Regions from separate parts of the Spartinivicinus marinus genome, predicted to be linked through region 2. Evidence: predicted binding sites of a transcription regulator. Region 2 holds the regulator's gene; each other region holds the start of a gene.
What was found. Region 2 encodes FNR, which switches genes on or off when oxygen is low (the NO sensors DNR and NnrR bind a similar motif). Its sites were predicted from a motif close to TTGATNTANATCAA; they were not measured.
Positions count from the first base shown of each region.

Region 1 (3,635 bases), 5.6 Mb from region 2:
CAGGGCGTTGTTATCAAGCTGCAGCTGTTTTCCTTCATCGGCTAAGAGCTGATTCAATTTATCAGCCTGTTCATGCATAATTTTAATACTAGCAATAATATCATTTTTCCTATTGTAGTGAATAGTTTGATCCCAATCAGAAGAGCGTGCAACAAAGGCCCACCACCTTGCCCTGACTTTCTGGAAAAATAGTTTTACCTTCCCAGACTGACTAGTATCTGTAGGCATATAGTCATTCCAACTCACTCGATGATTTTCCAACCGCTCGACTAGTTGAATGGCTTCACCCACATCAGAAACTGCCTTATAGCCAGATAATTTAGGTGTTAAATCATCAACAGCAGCAACAAACAGCTCTAACTGAATAACATAGCTTTGATAGTGTTTAAGTTGTTCCCGCAGCTGTTCTATACCATCTTTAGTCGCCAAATGGGTATGCGGCTGCTTCAATAATTCCTGGCATTTATTAAGGTCCACCTTTAAATTATCGAATTTGCGAGTCTTATAATCAATAACATGATTACTAAAGTGGTTATCCGCCTTAGTAGCAATTTGTTGTATTGACTGCTCAAACAAGCCTCCCCGACTCAACATAACGACCTGTTTTTGGCAAGCTTCTAAGCGTTCAAATAATTGGCTAAGTAACTTTTTATCATGCTCAATCACTTCGGCCGCTCGTGTCGTATTTGCTCTAATCCTATATTTACCTCGATGCTGTTTTATTTCATTAATAGGCTCAAAGGGATTATCATGAGTTTTAAATAAAACTCGATAGGCTCTAGTCGTGCGGTTTTTTTCAGAGCCTAATACATCAATATATTTGGTAAATATATCAGCTATCTTTTGATCATTCGGTTCAAGCAAACTTTGAATTAAAGTTGACTTATTTGAGTTGTGGGCTTGTTCTTCTGCAATTGCACCATTACCCACTAATATATTTAAGTAATTAGCCAAACTTTGTGCTGTTTGTGGAAAAGGCTCCTTTATACAAACTCTGCCATCTTCAATCTCTAGAACACCAGCACTAGGCATTTGCTCCTTTATTTGTGTTTGTATCTTATTGAAAACAGACAGGTGTTTAGGCGATGCCCATTTACCATTAACAGGCCGCTGCTCATTACCGGTTTTCGAAAAATAACTCACTGGATCTTTAGGTAACCGCCTTAACTTTGCTTTAATTTCCCATTTACCATAGGATAATATATATTTACTGAGTGATCGCTCAAGATAGTTTTTGATTAACTGCCGCTCATCATCATCAATGACTACACCATTATCCTCTAGGCTATTACCCTCTAGAGTATTATTCACGAGCTGGTGTACAGCACGGCTAGAAGCAATAAGCTCACTGCTGGTCACCGGCTTAGCCATCGTTTGTGGCTGATAATCAAGCTGCTGATGATTAAATAATTGTTGTGCAGCTATAGACTCACTCAATCTAACAACATTTCCATGCCCAGCTAGCGGAGCAGCATGTTCTACGGAAAAATTATCGGCTCTACTACCTACATCATGTGTATCTGGGTTACATCCAATAGGATATGTCATGGCTTACTTCCCATACCAATAACAGATACCCTCATCATAACCAATTATAGTAAGTACTAATCTACTAAAAAAGGCTGTTCTATTTTATATCCTTTCCTTACTTGTTTTAGAGTGATCAATTTTTAAACTTTAAGCACCAGCCACCAGTCTTGTAATGCAACTCACCAAGTATTGACTCAGATCAAGCACAATAAATAGTATAAAACACCATAAAGACATACTATATATAGTATACATCACTCATTGTTTAGTAGTTAGAAACCATCATGTTGAGTACAAATACTGTCGAATCACTACCGCTCCTAGATATACGCAACACTTATCAGGAGTACTTAACCAAGCAAGACTGGCGGATTAAGGCCAATGCCAACCAAGGTTATTCCCTAGGCGGTCTTATTTTAAACACATCAGGTAAAATGACAGCCCACTACTGGCTACATTGCCTTTACCCTGAAGCAGTAAGAAATGCTCACGTTAATGCTGACTTTCATATTCATGATCTGGATATGCTGGGGGGGTATTGTGCTGGTTGGTCATTACGCCAACTGTTGTATGAAGGATTTAATGGAGTAGCAGGCAAGGTAGAGTCAGCTCCACCCAAACACTTATCTGCAGCATTGGGGCAAATTGTTAATTTTTTAGGCACCTTGCAAAACGAATGGGCTGGCGCTCAAGCTTTCAGTTCTTTTGATACTTACCTCGCACCATACATTCGCAAAGATCAAGTCAACTATCAACAAGTAAAACAGTTAATCCAAGAATTTATTTATAACCTTAATATCCCTTCCCGCTGGGGTACCCAGACACCTTTCACAAACCTAACATTTGATTGGACCTGTCCTGTCGATTTACAAGAGCAAGTCCCTGTTATAGCAGGTGAAGAACAGCCTTTTAGCTACGGCAAACTCACAAAAGAAATGGCCATGATCAATCAGGCATTTATTGAAGTAATGACTGAAGGTGATGCTAAAGGACGTGTTTTTACCTTCCCTATTCCTACCTACAATATTACACCTGACTTTGATTGGGAGTCAGAAAATATTGATCGCTTGTTTGAGATGACCGCTCGATATGGACTGCCTTATTTTCAAAACTTTTTAAACTCAGACCTACAGCCTCATATGGTACGCTCAATGTGCTGCCGACTACAGCTCGATGTACGTGAACTATTGAAGCGAGGCAATGGACTATTTGGTTCTGCCGAACAAACTGGCTCTCTAGGCGTGGTTACTATTAATTGTGCTCGTTTAGGCTATCTACACCAAGGCAATAAACAAGCGTTATTTGAACAGCTAGATTATTTATTAAATTTAGCAAAAGACAGTTTAGAAATTAAACGTAACGTTGTTCAACAGTTAATGGATGAAGGATTATACCCCTACACTAAGCGCTATTTAGGCACTCTTCGTAATCACTTCTCGACCATTGGAGTTAATGGCATCAATGAAATGATTCTAAACTTTAGTGATAACCAAGAGGATATTACTACCAGTAAAGGGCAACAGCTTGCTCTAGAATTACTCAACCATATCAAGGAGAAGATAGTTGCATTTCAAGAAGAAACCGGCCAATTATACAATTTAGAAGCAACTCCCGCCGAAGGAACCGCATACCGATTTGCCAAAGAAGATAAAAAAAGATTTTCTAACATCATCCAATGTGGGACTACTGACTCCCCATACTATACCAACTCAAGCCAATTACCTGTTGGATATACTGATGACCCATTTTTAGCACTAGAGCTACAGGAAAAATTACAACGTACTTACACAGGGGGAACTGTCCTCCACCTTTATATGGCAGAACCTATTTCAAGCAGTGTCAGTTGTCGTAAGCTTGTTAAAGCTGCCTTGAGCAACTTCAAAGTACCATATATCACAATTACTCCTACATTCTCTATTTGTCCTGTTCATGGTTATTTGGCAGGCGAACACGAGTTTTGTCCAAAATGCGATGAAGCAATTCTTGCTAATGAGGTTGAATAAAGAAAAAATTATGGCTAAGCAAATATTAACAAACCACCCAAAAAGACAACGCTGTGAAGTCTGGACCCGAGTCATGGGCTACCATAGACCAACTTCTGCTTT
Region 1 is NZ_JAPJZK010000001.1:743,188-746,822, forward strand. It holds gene OQE68_RS03615 (hypothetical protein) at 1-1,548, opposite strand, end outside; gene OQE68_RS03620 (ribonucleoside triphosphate reductase) at 1,815-3,533, shown strand; gene nrdD (anaerobic ribonucleoside-triphosphate reductase) at 3,544-3,635, shown strand, end outside.
Region 1: the regulator FNR is predicted to act here: its motif matches at 1,720-1,733, upstream of OQE68_RS03620 (ribonucleoside triphosphate reductase).

Region 2 (3,635 bases):
GTAAGCAAATACATATAAATCAAAACAACAGACTCTATTGTTAGCCTGTTGCAATATTTAACATAAGCAAGTGCTATATTGAACTATCAGGCGGCTTGAGGTCTACCCAGAATATATTGATGGTAATTATGGATAAAGTCGTCTAGTGAGGCCTGGGGTTTACCATGGTAATAACGGCGCCAGCATTTTCCCAATAGCCCTAAATTGGCAGGATCACCTTTAGTCGGAAAATTCGGGACACGCTGGTAAACCATCCAAGCAATAGCTGTTGCATAACTGAGATTAGTAGCTAATTCTTGGTGGGGATTTTCCAAAAATTCATGTTGGCTAGCTAATCCCCTGACCTGACTTGCCAGTTCTGGTAGTTGAACCAAATATTTATCCCATATATTTCTATGCATCAGGGGAGTAATGCAATAAATGCCATAGGAGTGGTGTTTTTTAGGGCGTAGGTAGAAGCCAAGCCCACTTTCCTGAGCAGCTGTCCCCATTAGCAAGTTTTCTGCTAAGCAATGCTTGATTTGCAATTGCTTTAAAGTGGGTTGAACGACATAATGTCTTAGCTCTTCTGCACAAATGCCCATTATTCAACTCTCATTTTCCCTACGTTTATTGTTTTTAATGCATTTTTTTGACCAGTATGGGCCTTTACTGCTATTGGCATTCCTTTTATTCGTTGCAAAAAAATGACTTATCTTGAATACAATCCTATTTTATGGTTAGTGTAGACTGAAATACGCAACTTAACGGCTTGCTTTACTTGGAAAAAGTTAAAAAGTATTTAGTAAGGAAAATGCTGTGAAGTATGGAGTTAGCAGTAGTGGAAAAAGCACTTTTGCTTGTTAACCTGTCCGATGTTTGTTGAGTAAGATGAAAAAGATAGTTGGGAAGTGATCAAATAGCTGACAGTGTTGTCATTTAAATGACGGTGAAACTAGCGGGTTTATTCTTAGATGACTGGCGCACCCTTTGAGGGGTGCGATCAGAAGTAGTTAACACTGACTAATCTTTAGCAAAGGCACAAAGTGTATAAACGGGAATATCTGAGTCTTGAAGCTTTTGGCTACCACCTAAATCTGGCAAGTCAATAATAGCCGCTGCTTCATAAATACTACCCCCTAACTGTCGGGTTAAAGTTGCTGCAGCAAGTAAAGTGCCTCCTGTGGCAATCAAGTCATCCACGAGTAGGATGCTTGCACCACTTTCAAAGGCATCATGTTGTATTTCTAGTACTGCTTTTCCGTATTCGATGTCATATTCTTCTGCAATGGTTTTCGCCGGTAGTTTGCCTTGTTTTCGAAATAACACTAGTGGTTTATTCAACTCATAGGAAATGACTGAGCCAAGTAAAAAACCTCGGGCTTCCATGGCGCCAATATGGGTAAAGTCGGCATCTACATAACGTTGAATGAAGCTATCAACTACCATGCGTTGGGCTTTTGGTGATTTAAATAAGGGCGTAATATCACGAAACATTACACCAGGGCTGGGCCAGTCAGGAACATTACGAATTAATGACTTTATATAATATTCGTCAAATATCATTATTAGTTTTCCAAATAATGGTTTATCGATGCTCTCCCCAGCTAGGGAAGGGCTAGCCTGTTAATGAGTCGTTGGCTTGGTTAACAGGTTTGCCTCCAGCTAAAGAGCAAATAGTCATGGAATCTTTGATCAGGACTTCCTTGCCATTCGCGTCGATTAAGCCATTTTTTTGGAAGCGCGTGAAGACACGGCTAACCGTTTCTACCGCAAGTCCCAAATAATTACCCATCTCATTGCGAGACATGGGGAGTCTGAAAGCCTGAGAAGAAAAGCCACGGCGACGGAAGCGGGCAGCTAAATTTAAGAGAAAGGTTGCAATACGTTCATCGGCATTTTTCTTACTGAGCAACAACATCATTTGCTGATCTTCGCGAATTTCTTTGCTCATGATTTGCATTAATTTACGACGGAGCTCGGGCAGGGTACTGGCAAGTTCATCCAGTCGTTCGAAGGGGATTTCACAAACCATAGTGGTTTCTACCGCTTGGGCTGATACGGGGTAATGCTCGTCATCAATACCACTTAACCCAACTAATTCACTTGGCAGTTGGAAGCCAGTAATTTGTTCAACACCATCATCAGTGGTGGTGTAGGTTTTTAAGGCACCCGAACGAACGGCATAGATAGAGCTGAATGTGTCACCTTGGAAAAATAGGTGCTCGCCTTTGCGTAATGGTTTGCCTCGTTTAATGATGCTGTCTAGCGTATCAATATCTTCTACTTTTAAGGCAATAGGCAGACAAAGGGTGCTTAGAATGCAATCTTTGCAAGCGACTTGGTTGATAGGTTTTACTTTGGCAATCATTGTTACGCTGAGGCCTCGAACGCAAAAATTGTTAATTTAGGCTAACGGGTACATTGTGATTATTGTAGGGGGTGACCCAGTTAGCAACAAGCGAAAGTTTTTAGTATTAAATAACTTTAGAAAATAAATTCTCTGATGATTGTTTGCTTGCTAGATATCGATCAAACACCATACAGATATTTCTGGCTAACAGCCTTCCATTATTGGTGATGATTAACTTGCTATCAGTTAGGGTGATGAGCTTATCTTCAACCATTGGCATGAGTTGCATAATTTCTTTCTGGAAATAAACGTGCCAGTTTATACCGAAAGGTTGGCAATACTTGGCTAAATCTACCTGAAAGTGACAGATTAGCTGTTGAATAATACCTCGTCTAAGTAAATCATCCTGATTTAATTGAATACCACGTTTAATGGGTAGCTGATTATTTTCGATTGACTGAATATAGTCATCAAGTGCAGTGTGGTTTTGGCAATAAATATCATTAATCTGGCTAATTGAAGAGACGCCAAACCCAATTAAGTCACAATGGCCATGGGTGGTATAGCCTTGGAAATTACGATGTAATTCGCCTTTTGCTTGAGCGGTAGCCAGTTTGTCATCAGGTAAAGCAAAGTGATCCATGCCAATATAGTGGTAGCCAGCTGCCTGTAGCCGATCAATACTGTGTTGTAAAATACTGAGCTTTTCTGGAGCAGAAGGTAAGTCGCTGGCTTTAATCCTTCTTTGAGGCTTAAACCGATGGGGTAAATGAGCGTAATTGAAAATAGATAGCCGGTCGGGTGAGAGCGCAATGACTTTATCAAGGGTTTCTAAAAAACTGGCAGTGGTTTGAAAAGGTAATCCATAAATTAAATCCACATTAATGGATTTAAATAATAATGCCCTGGCTGCTTCAAAAATAGCTTCTGTTTCAGCTTCTGATTGAACGCGATTAACCGCTTTTTGTACAACTGGATTAAAATCCTGAATACCTAAGCTAATACGATTAAACCCCAAGGAGCGTAATAATCCCATGGTTGGCCAGTCAGCTTCTCGTGGGTCTATTTCAATTGAATAGTCTCCGTCAATATCATCCACCAATTGAAAGTGCTGCTCCAGCAGCGTAAACAATTGGGTAGTTTGCTCATGGGTCAAAAAGGTAGGGGTACCACCTCCCCAGTGTAGTTGTTCAACCACAGGCTTACAGTCTAACTGTTGAGAGACAAGCTGGATTTCTTTTTCCAATACCGTTAGATAAGGCAGGGCTTTTTGCCGATTTTTGGTAATTATTTTATTGCAGCC
Region 2 is NZ_JAPJZK010000001.1:6,351,389-6,355,023, reverse strand. It holds gene OQE68_RS27920 (hypothetical protein) at 87-584, opposite strand; gene OQE68_RS27915 (adenine phosphoribosyltransferase) at 1,003-1,545, opposite strand; gene fnr (fumarate/nitrate reduction transcriptional regulator Fnr) at 1,598-2,350, opposite strand; gene hemN (oxygen-independent coproporphyrinogen III oxidase) at 2,457-3,635, opposite strand, start outside.

Region 3 (3,635 bases), 5.6 Mb from region 2:
GAAATAGTCCTCATATCACTGTTAAAAAGACTTTTAAAACAAGCATATAAACCAGGGACATCAAAAATACTGACTTGCATCAATGAACCCTATTAGTTTATACCCTACAACCGCAGTAGGTTATTGTGATTACACGTTAGGTAAGAAAAAATAAGTAGCTCAATAGCCAAGTGATCGTTAGGGTACAGAAGGAAATATATATGGCATTAATGACATTACCTGGTCAAAACCCCAATCAACCTCGCTTGGCTTTGTTTAATCTTGGCTTTCGTCCTTTTTTTCTTGGGGCTGCGGTTTACGCAGTCGTTTCCATCTTCATTTGGCTTGGGCTTTATGGGTTAGGGTGGTCTGCTCCAACATCCACAATTAACCCCATTGCCTGGCATGCTCATGAAATGATATTTGGTTATAGCCTAGCAGTGATAGCAGGCTTTCTATTAACTGCTGTTAAAAACTGGACAAAAATTCAAACTATCTATGGCTTTAAACTAGGCCTGCTATTTTGTTGTTGGCTCATACCACGAATCGCTATTCTATTTGACCAAGGATTATTGATTGCTGCAGTCATGGATATACTCTTCATCCTATTACTGGCCTCTTGCGTATTAGTCCCTATTATCAAAGTCAAGCAATGGAAGCAGTTGGGAATTATGGCCAAACTCTTATTAATGGGGCTTGCTAATATACTTTTTTACCTGGGCGCCTTTGATATCGTTGAGTCGGGTATTCGCTGGGGGAACTATACAGGCTTATATCTTATCATTGGCTTAATATTGACTATGGGCCGTAGAGTTATCCCTTTTTTTATTGAACGTGGGGTTGGCTATCCAGTAACCTTAAAAAATTATCTTTGGCTTGATATTAGTTCGTTAGTAATTTTTTTGTTATTTTTTATTAGCACTGTTTTTACCCACTACAAAATTATTGCTGCCTGGTTGGCTGCATTATTGTTTGTTATTCATTTAATTAGAATTGCTGGTTGGTACACCAGGGGAATATGGCATAAACCCTTATTATGGAGTTTATACCTGGCTTACGCTTTTATAATTATTGGCTTTTTACTGTTTGCACTCAGTGGCTATCATTATGTATCAGTTTTTCTCGCTATTCATAGTATGGCCTTTGGTGGCATCGGCCTAGTGACACTGAGTATGATGAGTCGTGTTTCTCTTGGCCACACAGGCCGTAATGTCCAACAGCCACCCAAATTAATAGGCTTAGCCTGTATCCTTTTAACAATTGGTGGTGTCATCAGAGTGTTTTTACCTATCTTGGATATGAGCCATTATGTAAATTGGATTGTAATATCACAGCTATGCTGGATTATAGCTTTTGTATTCTTTCTTATTATTTATACTCCAATTTTAATTAAACCCAGGGTAGATCATCAGTTTGGTTAAAAAACCCTCTACCTCAGTTGCAATGCAAGATTTGATCAACCAAATCAGATCAGCAATCCCCTTCGATACCCCTGAATCAGTATTATGTGCTGGCACTTGTCATGGCTGCTCAAAAAAACTCTTGGAATTTCTCTCAAGAGAGCTAGATGACTGGGAGTCACAGCTGCAATCAGGGGAAATACCAACTCTTGGAGAAATCGATCGGCTGGCAAAAACCAGTAAAAAAATCTACCGAGTATTGCAGAAAAATCGTTTAGTCTAAAACCAAGCAAGCCATAAAAAAATAAGAATCAGTTGCATTCTCACTGATCTAAATCAAAACAGATATCCTATTGTTAACTGTAAACTGGTTACACAACAGATCTTGTAAAAACCAATCTCAAACCAGTTATAGTCAAAAACTATGCAGTTCACACTTAAACACTTACAGGTTGGTGAAAGTGGTCATGTCACTGGCATTTGCAACAGCAACCCCCATTATCGTCGCCAACTGCTAGCCATGGGGATTACCCCTGGTACTGTTATTACAGTTTCTCGCGTAGCTCCTTTAGGTGATCCTATTGAAGTCACTTTACGTGGTTACAGACTAAGCCTGCGTAGGAATGAAGCAGATGTTGTACAAGTGGAGAAATTATCCTGATGTCATTATCAACTGTCTGTCTAGTCGGTAATCCTAATTGTGGAAAAACATCATTATTTAACGCTTTAACTGGTTCAAAACAAAAGATTGGTAATTGGCCCGGTGTAACCGTTGAGAAAAAAACAGGCTCTTATCAGTATAACCAACAAACGATTAAGATAATTGACTTACCCGGACTTTATTCCTTAGATGGTGTAGAAAATACTGCTATTGACGAGCAAATTACGCTTGATTTTTTATTAATAGATTCCAGCTCTCTCATTATTAATATTATCGATGCAGTTAATTTACAACGAAGTTTATATTTAACTCTTCAGTTACTTGAGTTGGGAAAACCCATGATCATTGTCCTCAATATGATGGACAAGCTCTCATCAGCTAAGCAAACCATCAACATCAAGCAGCTGGCCCAGCGATTAAAATGTCCAGTACTACCAATTGTTGCAAAACAGTCAAAAGGCCTACCGGAGTTGAAAAAACGGGTGACCCAAGCACTCAAACAACCAACAACGCCTCTTCCCCCACAACCTTATAACAAGTTAATTCATCAAGCTATCCAACAAATAAGACCTGATGACCACCCAGCTATTTCTCAATGGCAAGCAATAAACTTACTCGCCAATAATGAAATCAACAACCACTTTCCTGCCATTATCAAGACTAGCTCTACCTGGAAGGCCGTGTTACAACAGTTAGCACAGGAACATACAAGAAATATCACCCAACAAATGGGTGAAGATTTAGATATTCTTATTGCCAATGATCGTTATCAGTTTATTAATCAACTCACCCAACAAGTGGTTACGACGGAAGAGCGTTTTTCAAAATCAATAACAGAAAAAATAGACAACATTGTGCTTAACCGACTATTGGGTATTCCAATATTTCTAAGCATTATGTATTTAATGTTTATGTTTAGCATTAATATTGGCAGTGCATTTATTGACTTTTTTGATATTACAGCAGGTACTTTATTTATTGATACTCCAGCCTATTGGCTGAACCAAATACATGCACCAAACTGGTTAATTACGTTACTCGCCAATGGCATTGGCAGTGGTATTCAAACAGTTGCTACTTTTATTCCTATCATTGCCTGCTTATTTTTATTTTTAGCATTGTTAGAGGGCTCTGGTTATATGGCCAGAGCTGCTTTTATTATGGATAAAATAATGGGCTGGGTTGGTCTGCCAGGAAAAGCTTTTGTTCCTATGCTGATTGGCTTCGGCTGCAATGTGCCCGCAGTAATGGCAACTAGAACTCTAGAAAGCCAGCGTGACCGATTATTAACCATTTGTATGACTCCCTTTATGTCTTGTGGAGCCCGCCTTCCTGTCTACGCACTGTTTGCTGTTGCTTTTTTTCCTGATAACGGCCAAAACATAGTGCTTATTTTATATCTTGTCGGTATTCTACTTGCTATTACTACTGGCATTATTATGAAGCATACTCTACTACCAGGCATAAGCAGTCCTTTTATTCTAGAGCTACCCGATTATCACCTACCCACAACCAAAACGGTCTTAACCCACACCTGGAGCCGCCTTAAAGGCTTTATTGTAAAAGCAGGTAAAATCATTATTGTAATGGTAGCA
Region 3 is NZ_JAPJZK010000001.1:734,945-738,579, forward strand. It holds gene OQE68_RS03585 (NnrS family protein) at 201-1,400, shown strand; gene OQE68_RS03590 (hypothetical protein) at 1,393-1,662, shown strand; gene OQE68_RS03595 (FeoA family protein) at 1,804-2,040, shown strand; gene feoB (Fe(2+) transporter permease subunit FeoB) at 2,040-3,635, shown strand, end outside.
Region 3: the regulator FNR is predicted to act here: its motif matches at 1,706-1,719, upstream of OQE68_RS03595 (FeoA family protein).

Region 4 (3,635 bases), 5.6 Mb from region 2:
AGACCTATTGAGAAATGCAGGTATACTCAAATAATAAAATACTTTCTCTCGTTCAACTGTTTTATTAGCTCCTAATATTATGTCTACTCTACCATTTTCCACTTCCGCTTGACATCTCTTCCAGTTTTTATGGACGATAGGAATGGCTTTTATATTGTGTTCTTTTTCAAAAAGCGCTAATTCTTCTATCAGAATTCCTTCATAGTGATCACCCACAGGGTAAATCCAAGGAGCTCAGTTATAGTAGGCACACCAAGTTATCGTCTCTTGAGACTGAACTGTAAATGGTATCAGTATGCTTATTAGTATAAGGAGTTATTTCATAGAGCACACTTATTATTGAACTACCTACAATTATAGGCTAGAACATTGAGAAATGTGGCTCTTTGATAGGCAGTAATGAAAGATTTAACTGTATTTACCAAATAAAATTATTTATAAATTTGCAGAGGCATTTTATCTTCAGTTAGTTAAATTGAATTCTCCACAAACCTATAAATAAACTTTTTAGCTAATGGCTGTATTTTTTTAAACTGCAATCCAATATGATAACCATTTTTTCTTTTTATCACATGCCTTACCTCAGCTATTGCATAAATAATCAATTGGTTATTAAGATGATGTGCTTTGATCATTATGGATAGCTTTTGCTTTATTTGAAAGGAAATCGTTGAAACTAACATTACTCCTTGCACAGAAATATTAATAGCCTCTGCAGGTATCGCTTCGCTATGATCTGTTCCTTTAATTGCTGCTTGCCAGTTTACCTCTTTGCGCGGATAGGCCCGCTGCTCCTGAGATATTGGTACATCTATCAGTTTTGTCATACTTAATTGTTATACATTGTATATCATTGAGTGGTCCGGTATCTGGCTGTTCATATTGCTTTTACAGCCCAAGTCCTATATAGATATTACTAACAAAGGGCCATCATACCCACTCTCAATATCGAAAAGCTAATAATATTAGGCTAGTAATAATGTCTCTTTTATAACTGGGTTATTGAAGATCCTTCAACCAGTTTATTCCCATTACTAACATCACTACCAGTAATAGCCACTGGCCGACCATCAATTTTAATAAAAGGATGTCCTGTAGTTATCACACTTCCATCACTTAGCTTATCGCCAACTCGAGCAACTGGCTTACCACTCTCTATATGATTAGAGCTACCTTCAACTATTACATTGCCCTCTGTATCCTTATCACCAACAAGAGCCCATTTCATCTTACTACCCTTCTTTAATACCTTTGATTATGGCATGCTTTCTATCAACTATTATACCTTGTAATATCTTGCTTAAGGGAATTTTAGCCATAACATTTTTTTAAAGATACCCTTGATATAATTTACATTTTGTTAACTTTATTACTATCAAGTTTATTTAATACAAGATTTAATTAAATAATTAGATCTTATTTGCAAGCAGTTAGTTTTTTAACATCAACACTACAATCAATACAGATATTTTTTAGGCAAGACCATCAAAGCAAATAAAAAAGGTGATGCACAAGAGACATCACCTTTATAATTAACCCACTAATGGGAAAGCATAGCGTAAATTTGGTCCTTTAATTTCATTCGTCGTTTTTTTAATGAAAGATAATTTTCATCACTCGTCGGGATGTCTCTCATCATCAAGCCACATAGCTGGTGATCAAGCGTGTGATATTCAGCTGCCATTTTGGCAAAGGTGGGATTTTCATGTTTTAGTTTATTAATTTGTTCCCGGCATTGAGGGAACTCATCGACTAGGCTGTGTTTATGCCTCAACATTGTTTTCCTCCCTATTACTCATCATTAAGTCTAGTAAGCCGTCGTTTACCACGCCAGCTAATTTTTCAGCTATGTTAACCTTCTCAAACAAACAACATCGCTTACAGCACCTTACTTACTCAGTTTACTTCTTACCAGCACTTAAGCGATTAACAAACCATAAAACTATGAATAACGGAAATAACCTCTCGCCTTATTGATGCTAATCAACTTTCAGTCAAGCCACTTATAACTCTTGTTTTTTCCAGCAAACTATGCTCTGATTAAAGAAGTGGGTGATAGGATATGCATGATAACTTGTTTCTTAATACATCACTCGCATCATGTTTGACAGACTTGTTTTCTAAACAAGTAACAACTAAGACGCTATTAGACTATTCAATACGTGTTAGGTGTAGTTTAAGTAAGTTATATAGTGATAAGTTAATTTGTAATGAATGCTTTGTTAGCCATTAAAAAGATTATCGTGAAAACACTTGTGGTGATTATTATGCGCCAACAAGGGGGTTTACGTGGCTAACCAATAACAGAGCTAACGAATACCAAAACCCCCGACTTGAAAGAGCCGGGGGTTTTTTTTTGCAACAACAGTGATGTGAATTGACTCTATGAACGGCGCCCAGCACATTATTAAAACTCTTGAAACAGCAGGTATCAGCACGCTATTTGGCTATCCCGGCGGCGCAATTATGCCTGTTTATGATGCACTCGTTGATAGCAAACTCAATCATGTCCTCTGTCGCCATGAACAAGGCGCAGCCTTAGCTGCTGATGGTTATGCCAGAAGCACCGGTAAATTGGGCGTTTGTTTAGCTACCTCCGGGCCAGGGGCCACCAACCTGCTTACGGGTATTGCCAATGCTCACTTAGACTCTATACCCATGCTGGCTATCACTGGACAGGTTGCTAGTCCATTTATTGGTACAGATGCCTTTCAAGAGGTAGATATCCTTGGCATGGCTTTACCGGTGGTTAAGCACAGTTTTCAGGTACGAGCAGCAAGTGAATTACCTTGGATGTTGTTAGAAGCAATGCAAATTGCCATGTCAGGGCGCCCTGGGCCGGTATTAATTGATGTACCAAAAGATATTCAGCTTGCTGAAATACCTTCTGTAGTAGGCTTTCCCGCAGCAGACTACAGTTTACCTACAGCAGGTGCTGGTACAATTGAAGAAGCCAATCTACTAATTGAACAAGCAAAGTGCCCATTACTTTATAGTGGAGGAGGCATTATGTTGGGTGGTGCAGTAACCGCCTTACGTAAGTATGCCCAACGGTCTGGTATACCCTCAGTTAGCACTTTAAAAGGCATTGGTAACCATTTACCTGAAGACCCTTATTATCTTGGTATGCTCGGTATGCATGGCACCAAAGCTGCCAATTTGGCCGTACAACAATGTGATTTACTGATTTGTATTGGTGCCCGTTTTGATGACCGAGTAACAGGTAAGCTGGATAGCTTTGCAGCAAACGCGAAAATAATTCACTTGGATATTGATGCTGCTGAGTTTGGCAAACTTAAAATACCAGATGTTATTATCCATGGTGAACTCAATTACAGTTTAAACCAATTAACCAGCCCTGCTGAAATAGGCAATTGGCAACAGCATTGTGTCACATTAAAGAGTCAACACGCCTTTACTTACCCCAAAAAACCACCATCAATTTATGCCCCCCAGTTGATTAATCGCTTATCACAACTGGCAACTGAAGAAACCATAATTAGCTGTGATGTTGGCCAGCATCAAATGTGGGTAGCTCAACATTATCAGTTTACTCACCCCCGCCACCATCTTAGCAGCAGTGGCTTAGGCACTATGGGTTATGGCCTTCCTGCTGCAATTGGCGCTCAATTTGC
Region 4 is NZ_JAPJZK010000001.1:787,213-790,847, forward strand. It holds gene OQE68_RS03820 (type 2 periplasmic-binding domain-containing protein) at 1-216, opposite strand, end outside; gene OQE68_RS03825 (PilZ domain-containing protein) at 471-827, opposite strand; gene OQE68_RS03830 (PAAR domain-containing protein) at 989-1,228, opposite strand; gene OQE68_RS03835 (HP1242/YdcH family protein) at 1,541-1,777, opposite strand; gene ilvG (acetolactate synthase 2 catalytic subunit) at 2,386-3,635, shown strand, end outside.
Region 4: the regulator FNR is predicted to act here: its motif matches at 1,974-1,987, upstream of OQE68_RS03835 (HP1242/YdcH family protein).